DNA from 2 places in the Bradyrhizobium ontarionense genome. Region 2 is predicted to be linked to the other one. Evidence: predicted binding sites of a transcription regulator. Region 2 holds the regulator's gene; the other holds the start of a gene.

Region 1 (5,462 bases), 4.0 Mb from region 2:
TCGCCGAACCGGGACAGCGTACCAAGGCGGTGGCGATGGTCCGACCTGAAACGATTGGGATCGTCGACGCGTCGACATCGACGCTCTCCGGCGTGGTCGACAGCGTCCGCTTTACCGGCGACCGTCAGCGCATCATCGTCCGCGAGGCGGCTGCCGTTCCGCTTGCCGTGGATGCACCGAATACGATCAAGGTCAGCGCCGGCGAGCGGATCGGCCTTTGCATTGCGCCGGATGCGATCCGCCTGCTTCCCGAGGAAGGCTGATAGCCGAATGACCAAGAGTCCCGTCCATATTGCCCAGATATCCGACCTGCACATCAAGACGCCCGGGCGTCTTGCCTATCGGCGGGTCGACACGGCCCTGGCCCTTTCCCGCTGCATCGCCGAGCTCAATCGGTTCGAGCCCAAGCTCGATCTGGTGGTGATCTCCGGCGATCTCGCCGATACGCCGTCGTCCGCCGAGTACGAGCATCTCACAGATCTCCTGGGCGAGCTCAGGACCCCGTTCGTGGCCATTCCGGGCAATCACGATTCGCGCGAGCTGATGCGGATCGCATTGCCCGGTCATCCCTATGCGGGGCCCTCGGGTCCGCTGAACCGGCACGTGCAACTGGCGGAGCTCGACCTGATCCTGCTCGATTCGAGTGTGCCCGGTCATCCGCACGGCGAGCTCGACCCGCAAAGCCTCGACTGGCTCGACGCGATACTGTCGACCGGCGCCGGCCGCCCGGCGCTGCTGTTCCTGCACCATCCGCCATTTGCTGCGGGCATCTGGCATATGGACCGGCAGAACCTGCGCAATGCCGACGATCTCGCGGCAATCGTCGCGCGTCATCCTCGCGTGCAACTGATCGGATGCGGTCACGTGCACCGCGCCGCGCTGACCCGGTTTGCCGGCATTCCCTGCACGATCTGTCCGGCACCGAACCACGCAGTCGATCTCGATCTGGCAATGCTCCGGCCGCCATCGTTCCGGATCGAGCCGCCGGCGTTCCATCTCCATGCCTGGTTTCCCGGTCCCGGATTCGGCACGGTCGTCACGCATCAGATTCCGATCGGCGACTTCGAGGGGCCGCATCCATTCTTCAACGAAGACGGCACGCTGATCGATTGACCGCCCGACGCCGACATGTTGTCCGGCCGGGAGCGAGGCGTCGCAAGGCAGAGAGTCTAGCTCTCGATCTCGAAGGTGACGCGTTCGGCCGCGAAGCGCGAACGCTTGACAACGAGCGGCGTGCTGTCGGCGTCGACGTCGGCGCTGTCGACCACCAGCACCGGGCGCCCCAGCGCGAGGTCCAGGCGCGCGGCGTCGCTCGCGTCGGCGATGGCTGCGGTGATGCGGGTCGAGCCGCGACGGTAATCGCGAATGCCGTAATGTGCGAGCAGGGCCGTCATCGAGCGGGTCGCGGCGAACACGCGCCCTGCGTCCGGAAACCGCTCGGCTGAAAGCCAGGACGTGCTGACGCAGATGGGGGTCTTGTCGGCGAAGCGTAGCGCCTCGATGCGCACCAGCGGCGAACCCACTTTCAGCCCGAGGACGCGCGCGATCTCGCGCGTCGCCGGCTCTTGCGAGGCAGCGAGCAACTGCCCATGTGGCTCGCGGCCGCCGGCGCCGACGATTTCAGAGAACCGCGTCCGCGATCGCAGTGGATAGGACAGGCGTGGCGCCTCGACATAGGTCCCGCTGCCGCGCTCGGCGCGCACCAGGCCGCGCTCGGCCAAGGTTGCGAGCGCGCGCCGCACCGTATGGCGGTTCACCCGATAGGTCTCCGCAATCTCGGTCTCACCGGGCAGGCGTGTTCCGGGCGCGAAACGGCCCTCGGCGATGTCGCGTTCGATGCCATCGGCGACCCGCCGCCACAGCGTCACCCCCGAAGGGACGTCCGGCATGCTCATCGCGGCTCTCCGGTCTCCGGCCTGAAAATCACGTCCATGTCATCAAACAGTCATGGCGCCTCGCTACGAAGTTGTCTAATATCATAGACAACTTCAGTGTGGCAAGATCGGAATGGACATGGGCGGCAACACGGCGATGCCGGAACGGCGCAGGACCGCGATGCAGGTATTGGTGCATGCGTCGCATGCGGACATCTCCGCCAGGCTCGCGGCGCTCGATCTGCCCGATCATCACCATCTGCGCGCGGCAGAGAACGGCCTCGTCATGGTCCGCGGCCGGATCGGCGGCGACGGTGCGCCGTTCAATCTCGGCGAGGCGACGGTGTCACGCGCCGCGGTTCGGCTCGCAAGCGGCGAGGTCGGCTTCGGCTATGTGCTGGGGCGTGACGGCGACAAGGCGCGGCTGATCGCGCTCTGTGACGCGATGATCCAGTCGCCTGCGCATCGCCCGGCGATCGAGAAGGAGGTCGTTGCGCCGTTGCAGACGCAGATGCGCGAATCGCGTGAGCGCCGAGCAGCCGAAGCCGCCGCCACGCGCGTTGATTTCTATACGATGGTGCGGGGAGAGGGCTGATGGCTGCTGTCACATCCGCGCTGCAGCCAGGCTTCGTCGATCAGACGCTCGCGGCGCAATCGACCTTCCGTGCGGTCATGGAAGCGATGGCGCGCCCGGGGCGTCCTCAGCGGGTTGACGTCGAGGTTGGCCGGCCTTCGTCGCTGATGCCCGGAGCGGCTGCGATCGCCTTGACGCTGTTCGATCACGATACGCCGGTCTGGCTCGATCCAATCTTGTCGAGCGCTCCGGATGTCGGTGCGTGGCTCAAGTTCCATACCGGCGCGCCGATGGTCGCCGATCTCGCGCTCGCCAGTTTCGCGCTGGTGGCAGAGCCCGGAGCGCTGCCTGATCTTGACTCGTTCGCGCTCGGCTCGGCCGAATATCCCGACCGCTCGACGACCTTGATCATGCAGGTGCCCAGCCTGTCCAGCGGAGAGACGTATCGGCTGCGGGGGCCCGGGATCGACAGGACGATTTCGCTCCGCGCAACGATCGCACCGGCCGATCTGTTCGAGCGGCTGTCGATCAACGAACGCTTGTTCCCGCGCGGGATCGATGTCGTGCTGATCGATGGCACCTCGGTCGTTGCAATTCCTCGTACCGCGCGGCTGGTTGCCGCAGGAGTTTGACGCATGTATGTGGCCGTCAAAGGTGGCGAACGCGCCATCGAAAATGCACATAGCCTGCTGGCGCACGAGCGCCGTGGCGACCGTAACGTGCCGGAGCTGTCGCTTTCACAGATCTCCGAGCAGCTCGGGCTTGCGGTCGACCGTGTCATGAGCGAGGGCTCGCTGTATGACCGTGAGCTTGCGGCGCTCGCGATCAAGCAGGCGCGGGGAGACCTCATCGAGGCGATCTTCCTGGTGCGCGCCTTCCGCGCCACCCTGCCGCGCTTCGGCGCGACCGAGCCGGTCGATACCGGCGCGATGCGGGTGCAGCGGCGTGTCTCGTCGACCTTCAAGGACATTCCAGGCGGACAGGTGCTGGGGCCGACCTTCGATTACACGCACCGGCTGCTCGATCCGCAATTGGCAGAGGGTGGGGAGCCGGCACCGCCAGCCGTCGCGCAGGCTTCGGATGCGCCGACACCGCGGGTGACAGATATTCTCGGCCAGGACGGGTTGATCGAGCCCTCGCCGCAAACAGAGGCCGGCGCTGTTGTCGGCGATCTGACGCGGGATCCGCTGAGCTTTCCGGCCGGGCGGGATCTGCGGTTGCAGAACCTCGCGCGTGGCGACGAGGGGTTTCTGCTGGCGCTCGGCTACTCGACGCAACGGGGCTACGGCCGCAACCATCCGTTCGCCGGCGAGATCCGCTTCGGCGAGGTTGAGGTCGAGTTCGTCGCCGAGGAGGTCGGCTTCGCCGTTCCGCTAGGGTCGATTGAGCTGACGGAATGCCAGATGGTCAACCAGTTCAAAGGATCCGCAACGGAGCCGCCGTGTTTCACCCGCGGTTACGGTCTCGCCTTCGGCCAGAGCGAGCGCAAGACGATGTCGATGGCGCTTGTCGACCGTGCCTTGCGCGCGCGGGAACTGGGAGAGGATGTCGCAGCACCGGCGCAGGACGAGGAGTTCGTGATGTCGCACTCCGACAACGTGCAGGCGACCGGGTTCGTCGAGCATCTCAAGCTGCCGCACTATGTCGACTTCCAGTCCGAGCTCGGCCTCCTGCGCAAGTTGCGCAGGGAATTTGCCGATGCGAATGCCGCTCCGGTCTTGAAGGAAGCCGCGGAATGAACGCGCCGACGTATAATTTCGCCTATCTGGATGAGCAGACCAAGCGGATGATCCGCCGCGCGATCCTGAAGGCGATCGCCATTCCCGGCTATCAGGTGCCGTTCGCCAGCCGCGAAATGCCGATGCCCTATGGCTGGGGCACCGGCGGCGTGCAGGTCACCGCGGCCATTCTCGGCCCCGACGACGTGCTCAAGGTGATCGACCAGGGTTCCGACGACACCACCAATGCGATCTCGATCCGGAAGTTCTTCGCCAAGACGGCCGGCGTCGCAACGACGACGTCGACGGAAACCGCAACCGTGATCCAGACCCGCCACCGTATTCCGGAGGCGCCGTTGCACGAGGGACAGGTGCTCGTCTATCAGGTGCCGATCCCGGAGCCGCTGCGCTTTCTCGAGCCCCGCGAGACCGAGACGCGCCGCATGCATGCGCTGGCGGAGTACGGCCTGATGCACGTCAAGCTGTACGAAGACATCGCGCGCTTCGGCCACATCGCGACGTCCTATGCTTATCCCGTCAAGGTCAATGCGCGCTACGTGATGGATCCGTCGCCGACGCCGAAATTCGACAATCCGAAGATGGACAATTGCCCGGCGCTGCAGCTGTTCGGGGCCGGGCGCGAGAAGCGGATCTATGCCATCCCGCCCTATACGTCGGTCGTGTCGCTGGACTTCGAGGATCATCCGTTCACGCGCTACAAGTTCGATGCGCCCTGTGCGCTGTGCGGCGCGGAAGACTCTTATCTCGATGAGATCGTGACCGACGACAAGGGCAGCCGCATGTTCGTGTGTTCCGACACGGATTACTGCGAGGGCCGTCAGGCGGCCGGGCACCGCGGTGTGGAGAACGCCGCGCCACACAAGGAGAGCGCTCATGGCTGAAGCGGTCAATGCGTCCGATCAGCCGCTGCTGGTCGCCGAAGGACTTGCCAAGAGCTACGGCCGGCTGAACGCCTGCCGCGACGTCTCCTTCACGCTCCATTCCGGCGAGGTGCTCGCCATCGTCGGTGAATCGGGCTCCGGCAAGTCGACGCTGTTGCAGATGCTCTCGGCGCAGCTAGCGCCGAGCGCGGGCCGCGTCTCCTACCGGATGCGTGACGGTGTGCTGCGCGATCTCGCCGTCCTCGGCGAGGCCGAACGCCGCTTCCTGTTCCGCACCGATTGGGGCTATGTGCATCAGGATCCCGCGCAGGGGCTGCGCATGGCGGTGTCGGCCGGGGCCAATGTCGGCGAGCGGCTGATGGCAGTCGGTTGGGACAATTACGGTCGCATACGT
Region 2 (5,462 bases):
GGCGGCCTGCGCAACGCGATCGTCGGATCCATCATCATGACCGTGATCGGGGTCGGCATCGGCGCGCCGCTCGGCCTGTTCGCGGGAACGTACCTCGCCGAGTATGGCCGCAACGACCGGCTGACCTCGGTGATCCGCTTCATCAACGACATCCTGCTGTCGGCGCCGTCGATCATCATCGGCCTGTTCGTCTACGGTGCCGTGGTGGTGCCGATGGGCGGCTTCTCGGCGCTCGCAGGCTCGCTCGCGCTCGCCGTGATCGTGATCCCGGTCGTGCTGCGCACCACCGAGGACATGCTGCTGCTGGTGCCCAACCCGTTGCGTGAGGCGGCCTCCGCCCTTGGTCTGCCGCGCTCGCTGGTGATCAAGCGGATCGCCTACCGGGCCGCGCGCTCCGGCCTCATCACCGGCGTCCTGCTTGCGACCGCCCGTGTCGCCGGCGAGACCGCGCCCTTGCTGTTCACCGCGCTGTCGAACCAGTTCTGGAGCCTGAACCTCAGCAAGACCATGGCCAACCTGCCGGTGACCATCAACAATTTCGTCCAGAGCCCCTATGCCTATTGGAAGCAGCTGGCCTGGAGCGGCGCCCTTCTGATCACCTTGACCGTGCTGGCCCTGAACATCGGCGCGCGCATTCTCGGCGCCGAGAGGAGCTCGAAATGACCGATATGTCCGTATCCGTGAGCAGCCCGACGGCCGCCATTCCCTCCAAGTCGCTGCCGGACGCCCCGGCCAAGGTGATCGCGCGCAATCTCAATTTCTATTATGGCGAGCACCAGGCGCTGAAGAACATCAACCTGTCGCTCGGCACCAACCGCGTGACCGCCTTCATCGGCCCGTCCGGCTGCGGCAAGTCCACGCTGCTGCGCATCTTCAACCGGATGTACGATCTCTATCCGGGCCAGCGCGCGACCGGCCAGCTGATGCTCGACAACACCAACATCCTCGATCCCAAGCTCGATCTGAACCTGCTGCGCGCCCGGGTCGGCATGGTGTTCCAGAAGCCGACGCCGTTCCCGATGACGATCTACGAAAACATTGCCTTCGGCATCCGCCTCTACGAGAAGATCTCGAAGTCGGAGATGGACGACCGCGTCGAGAAGGCGCTGCGCGGTGGCGCGCTGTGGAACGAGGTCAAGGACAAGCTGAACGCGTCCGGCCTGTCGCTGTCGGGCGGCCAGCAGCAGCGGCTATGCATCGCGCGCACCGTGGCCGTCAGGCCGGAGGTGATCCTGTTCGACGAGCCGTGCTCGGCGCTCGACCCGATCTCGACTGCCAAGGTCGAGGAGCTGATCCAGGAGCTGTCCGATAACTACACGATCGCGATCGTCACCCACAACATGCAGCAGGCGGCGCGCGTCTCCGACAAGACCGCCTTCATGTATCTCGGCGAGCTGATCGAGTTCGATGAGACCAGCAAGATCTTCACCTCGCCGAGCGATCGGCGGACCCAGGACTACATCACCGGCCGGTTCGGCTGACGCCGGACAGCATCATTGCCTCTAGGAGATCATCATGGCCAGTGAACATACCGCCAAGGCGTTCGACAGCGATCTGCAGGACCTGACGCGGCTGGTATCGGAAATGGGCGGCCTCGCCGAGCGGCTGATCGTCGATTCCGTCGATGCGCTGGTGCGGCGCGACGTGGCGCTCGGGCAGAAGGTGGTCGCCACCGATGCCGAGGTCGACAAGCTGCAGCGCGTCATCGAGGAACGTGCCGTGCTCACGATCGCCCGGCGCCAGCCGATGGCGGTCGACCTGCGCGAGATCGTCGGCGCGATGCGCGTGGCGACCGATCTGGAGCGCATCGGCGACCTCGCCAAGAACATCGGCAAGCGTGTCGCGGCGCTGGAGAGCGATTTCCACCCGCTCAAGCTGATCCGCGGGCTCGAGCACATGACCGATCTCGTGCAGTCGCAGGTCAAGACCGTGCTCGATGCCTATGCCGCGCATGATCTGCCGGCGGCGATGACGGTGTGGAAGGGCGACGAGGAAGTCGACGCCATCTGCACGTCCTTGTTCCGCGAGCTCCTGACCTACATGATGGAGGATCCGCGCAACATCTCGTTCTGCATCCATCTGATGTTCTGCGCCAAGAACATCGAGCGGATCGGCGATCACGCGACCAACATCGCGGAGACGGTGTTCTACATGATCGAGGGCCAGCAGATCACGGACAAGCGCCCCAAGGGCGACATGACGAGCTTTGCGACCACGATTCCCGGCAACTGAGAGAGACGCTTGAGACATGGCTGCGCGCATTCTGGTGGTGGAAGATGAGGAAGCGCTGACCACGCTGCTGCGCTACAATTTCGAGACCGAGGGCTACGAGGTCGAGACCGTGGCGCGCGGCGACGAGGCCGACACGCGGCTGAAGGAGCGTATTCCGGATCTCGTCGTGCTCGACTGGATGCTGCCGGGCCTCTCCGGCATCGAGCTGTGCCGGCGGCTGCGGGCGCGGCCGGAGACGAGGCAGCTGCCGATCATCATGCTGACCGCGCGCGGCGAGGAGAGTGAGCGCGTGCGCGGGCTCGCGACCGGCGCCGACGACTACATCGTCAAGCCGTTCTCGGTGCCCGAGCTGCTGGCCCGCGTGAAGGGTCTGCTGCGGCGCGCCAGCCCCGAGCGGCTCGCCACCGTGCTCACCTATGGCGACATCGAGCTCGACCGCGAGAAGCGCCGCGTGGCGCGCTCCGGCAGGCCGATCGATCTCGGCCCGACCGAGTACCGGCTGCTCGAATTCTTCCTGGAGCATCCGGGCCGCGTGTTCAGCCGCGAGCAGCTGCTCGACAGCGTCTGGGGCCGCGACATCTACATCGACGAGCGGACCGTGGACGTTCACATCGGGCGCTTGCGCAAGCTGCTCAATCCCGGGCGTGAGCAGGATCCGATCCGCACCGTGCGCGGGGCCGGCTACGCCCTGGACGATCGCTTTGCCAAGATCGAGCAGGCCTGATTAAGGAGGCGGCGGACTGCTTTCCGCCACGCCGATGCCGTCTTGATCATTTTGGGTGGGCGCCTCATCAGAAGTGTCTTCGGTCCCAGCGGACGCCCTTGATCAAGACGATCATCATATGTCTCGCCATGGTGCTCGGCGCCGTGGTGGGCGCCTCGGCCGCCGAGCTCGACGAAGCGGTTGCCGCCGCCGGCAGCGGCGAGCATGCGGCGGCGCTGCGTCGGCTCACGCCGCTGGCGCGGAAGGGCGATGCGCGGGCGCAGTTCGATCTCGGCTTCATGTCCGCGTTCGGCTGGGGCCAGCCGCGCAACCCCGCCGAGGCGCTGGCCTGGTATCGCAAGGCCGCGGATCAGGGGCTTGCCGTCGCCCAGCATTATCTCGGCATCGCCTACGTCAATGGTGAGGGCGTTGCCTGTGATTACGGCGAGGCCGCACGCTGGTTCACCCGCGCGGCTGCGCAGGGCTTCGCCCAGTCGCAGTACATGCTCGGGCTGATGATGCTCGACGGCCGATCGGTGCAGCAGGATCCGGTTCAGGGCTACGCCTGGCTGGTGATGGCCGGCCGCAACGGGGTGAGGTCGGCCGGCCGCGACGTGCAGCGGGTCAAGCTGAGCGAAGCGCAGCGGCGGCAGGCTGAGACCATCATCGCCAACTGGAAGCCGAAATTCGAATCGGCCGACGCCGGCATCGCCAGCCCCAGGCCGGGAGAGTTGCTCGGGCTCGATCGGCACATCGGCGAGGTCGTCGATCCCACATCCTGGCCGGCGTCGTCGATCGGCGTGGTCACCGTCGCGCAATACAGCACCGGCGGCTGGTGCACCGGCACGTTGGTGGCTCCGCGCGTCGTGCTCACCGCCGCACACTGCGTGTTCAACGGGGTCGCGCAGGTCAGCCCCGGCAACGTCCGCTTCCTGGCCGGCATGAACAGGGGCACGCCAGCCGCGTCCTCGGTCGCAGACCGCCTGATCGTGGCCCCGGACTTCGTCCCGACCCAGCACGACAAATGGTCGCTCGATCGCTCGCCGTCAGACTGGGCGCTCATCGTGCTGAAGGACGATCTGCCGTCGAGGCCGGTGGCGGTGAAGGCGCTCACGCGCGACGATCTCGCGGCAGCGACCAAGGCAGGCACGATCTCGGAGATCGGCTACGGCCAGGAGCGGCGCTATTCGCCGACCGGACAGCGCAACTGCCGCGCCGACATGACCAGGGACGCCCGGCTGCTGACCGTCCATTGCCTGGCGAATTTCGGCTATTCGGGCTCGCCGATCCTGGCCGAGGTCGGCGGCGAGCCGGCCGTGGTCGGTATCTTCTCGGCCTTCCACGAGGAGACGCGATTGATGTTCGCCGCACCCGCGAGCCAGTTCGAGGCGGCGGTTCGGAGTGAGATCGTGGCGGAGAGGAGGGCATCTGCACGTTGACGATGCGTGATCAAGGCGTGCGGCTGGTCATTGTCTGCGCGTGACCGGATAGCGGCTTGCCAATCGAGGACGCCGATCCGCGATCGAAGGCCCTGCTCCCCTTGATTCCGCGCGGCTTTCGGCCTGGAGGCTGGGCCCACGGCGAACTGGCGCGTCTCTTGCTCTCTCCAGCGTATGACGATTGTTCCAATTGATCATCCCCACGGCCCGCGGCCCGCGCTGTTCCGGCGGCGGGGGCAGGCGCAGGGGAATGCGGTCCTGGCTGTGGGGCTGGTGGCGGCCAACGGCCTTGCCTGGGCCTGGGCGGTCGCCCTCTATGCGGACCGTCCGGCCATTGTCGGCACCGCCATGCTGGCCTGGCTGCTCGGATTGCGCCATGCGGTCGATGCCGACCACATTGCGGCGATCGACAATGTGGTGAGAAAGCTCGTGCAGGACGGCGACGCGCCGCGCGCTGCCGGTCTTTACTTCGCGCTCGGTCATTCCAGCGTCGTCGTCATTGCGACGGTCGTGTTGAGCCTCGTCGCCGGCGCCGGGCTGATGAATGACGAAAGCGCCGTCAGGGTGATCGGCGGGGTGATCGGCACAGCCGTATCATCGGTCTTCCTGCTGCTGATCGCCTGCGCCAATCTCGTTCTGCTCATCAATCTCTGGCGTCGGTCCGCGCAGCCGCATGCCGAACAGCCGTCGCAAGGTGATGCCGACAAGGCCGGGCGCGCGGGAGGCGGCCTCCTGATCCGCCTGCTGCGTCCGCTGTTGCGCATGGTCGGCCGTGCCTGGCACATGTATCCGCTCGGCGTCCTGTTCGGCCTCGGCTTCGATACCGCGAGCGAGATTGGTCTGTTGAGCCTGTCGGCCACCGAGGCCGCGCGGGGCGCCAGTCTCGCTCACGTGCTGGTGTTCCCGGCGCTGTTCGCCGCCGCGATGGCCACTGTGGATACCGCTGACAGCATGCTGATGGCCGGGGCCTACCGCTGGGCGCTCACCGATCCCGTGCGCAAGCTCCGTTATAATCTCGTGATCACCGGCGCATCGGTCGCCATCGCTCTGGTGATCGGCAGCGCCGAGGCCTTCAGTCTTGTCGGGCC

What was found. Region 2 encodes PhoB, which activates phosphate uptake and scavenging genes when phosphate is short. Its sites were predicted from a motif close to TGTCATNNANCTGTCAT; they were not measured.
Region 1: a site for PhoB is predicted at 1,933-1,949, ahead of phnF (phosphonate metabolism transcriptional regulator PhnF). Genes of this name have one in related genera too.

What each region holds. Positions count from the first base shown of each region.
Region 1 is NZ_CP088156.1:7,861,096-7,866,557, forward strand. It holds gene LQG66_RS34520 (ABC transporter ATP-binding protein) at 1-263, shown strand, start outside; gene LQG66_RS34525 (phosphodiesterase) at 271-1,113, shown strand; gene phnF (phosphonate metabolism transcriptional regulator PhnF) at 1,170-1,895, opposite strand; gene phnG (phosphonate C-P lyase system protein PhnG) at 2,014-2,469, shown strand; gene phnH (phosphonate C-P lyase system protein PhnH) at 2,469-3,080, shown strand; gene LQG66_RS34545 (carbon-phosphorus lyase complex subunit) at 3,084-4,187, shown strand; gene LQG66_RS34550 (alpha-D-ribose 1-methylphosphonate 5-phosphate C-P-lyase PhnJ) at 4,184-5,068, shown strand; gene phnK (phosphonate C-P lyase system protein PhnK) at 5,061-5,462, shown strand, end outside.
Region 2 is NZ_CP088156.1:3,465,651-3,471,112, reverse strand. It holds gene pstA (phosphate ABC transporter permease PstA) at 1-663, shown strand, start outside; gene pstB (phosphate ABC transporter ATP-binding protein PstB) at 660-1,481, shown strand; gene phoU (phosphate signaling complex protein PhoU) at 1,516-2,232, shown strand; gene phoB (phosphate regulon transcriptional regulator PhoB) at 2,249-2,956, shown strand; gene LQG66_RS15670 (trypsin-like serine protease) at 3,055-4,374, shown strand; gene LQG66_RS15665 (HoxN/HupN/NixA family nickel/cobalt transporter) at 4,549-5,462, shown strand, end outside.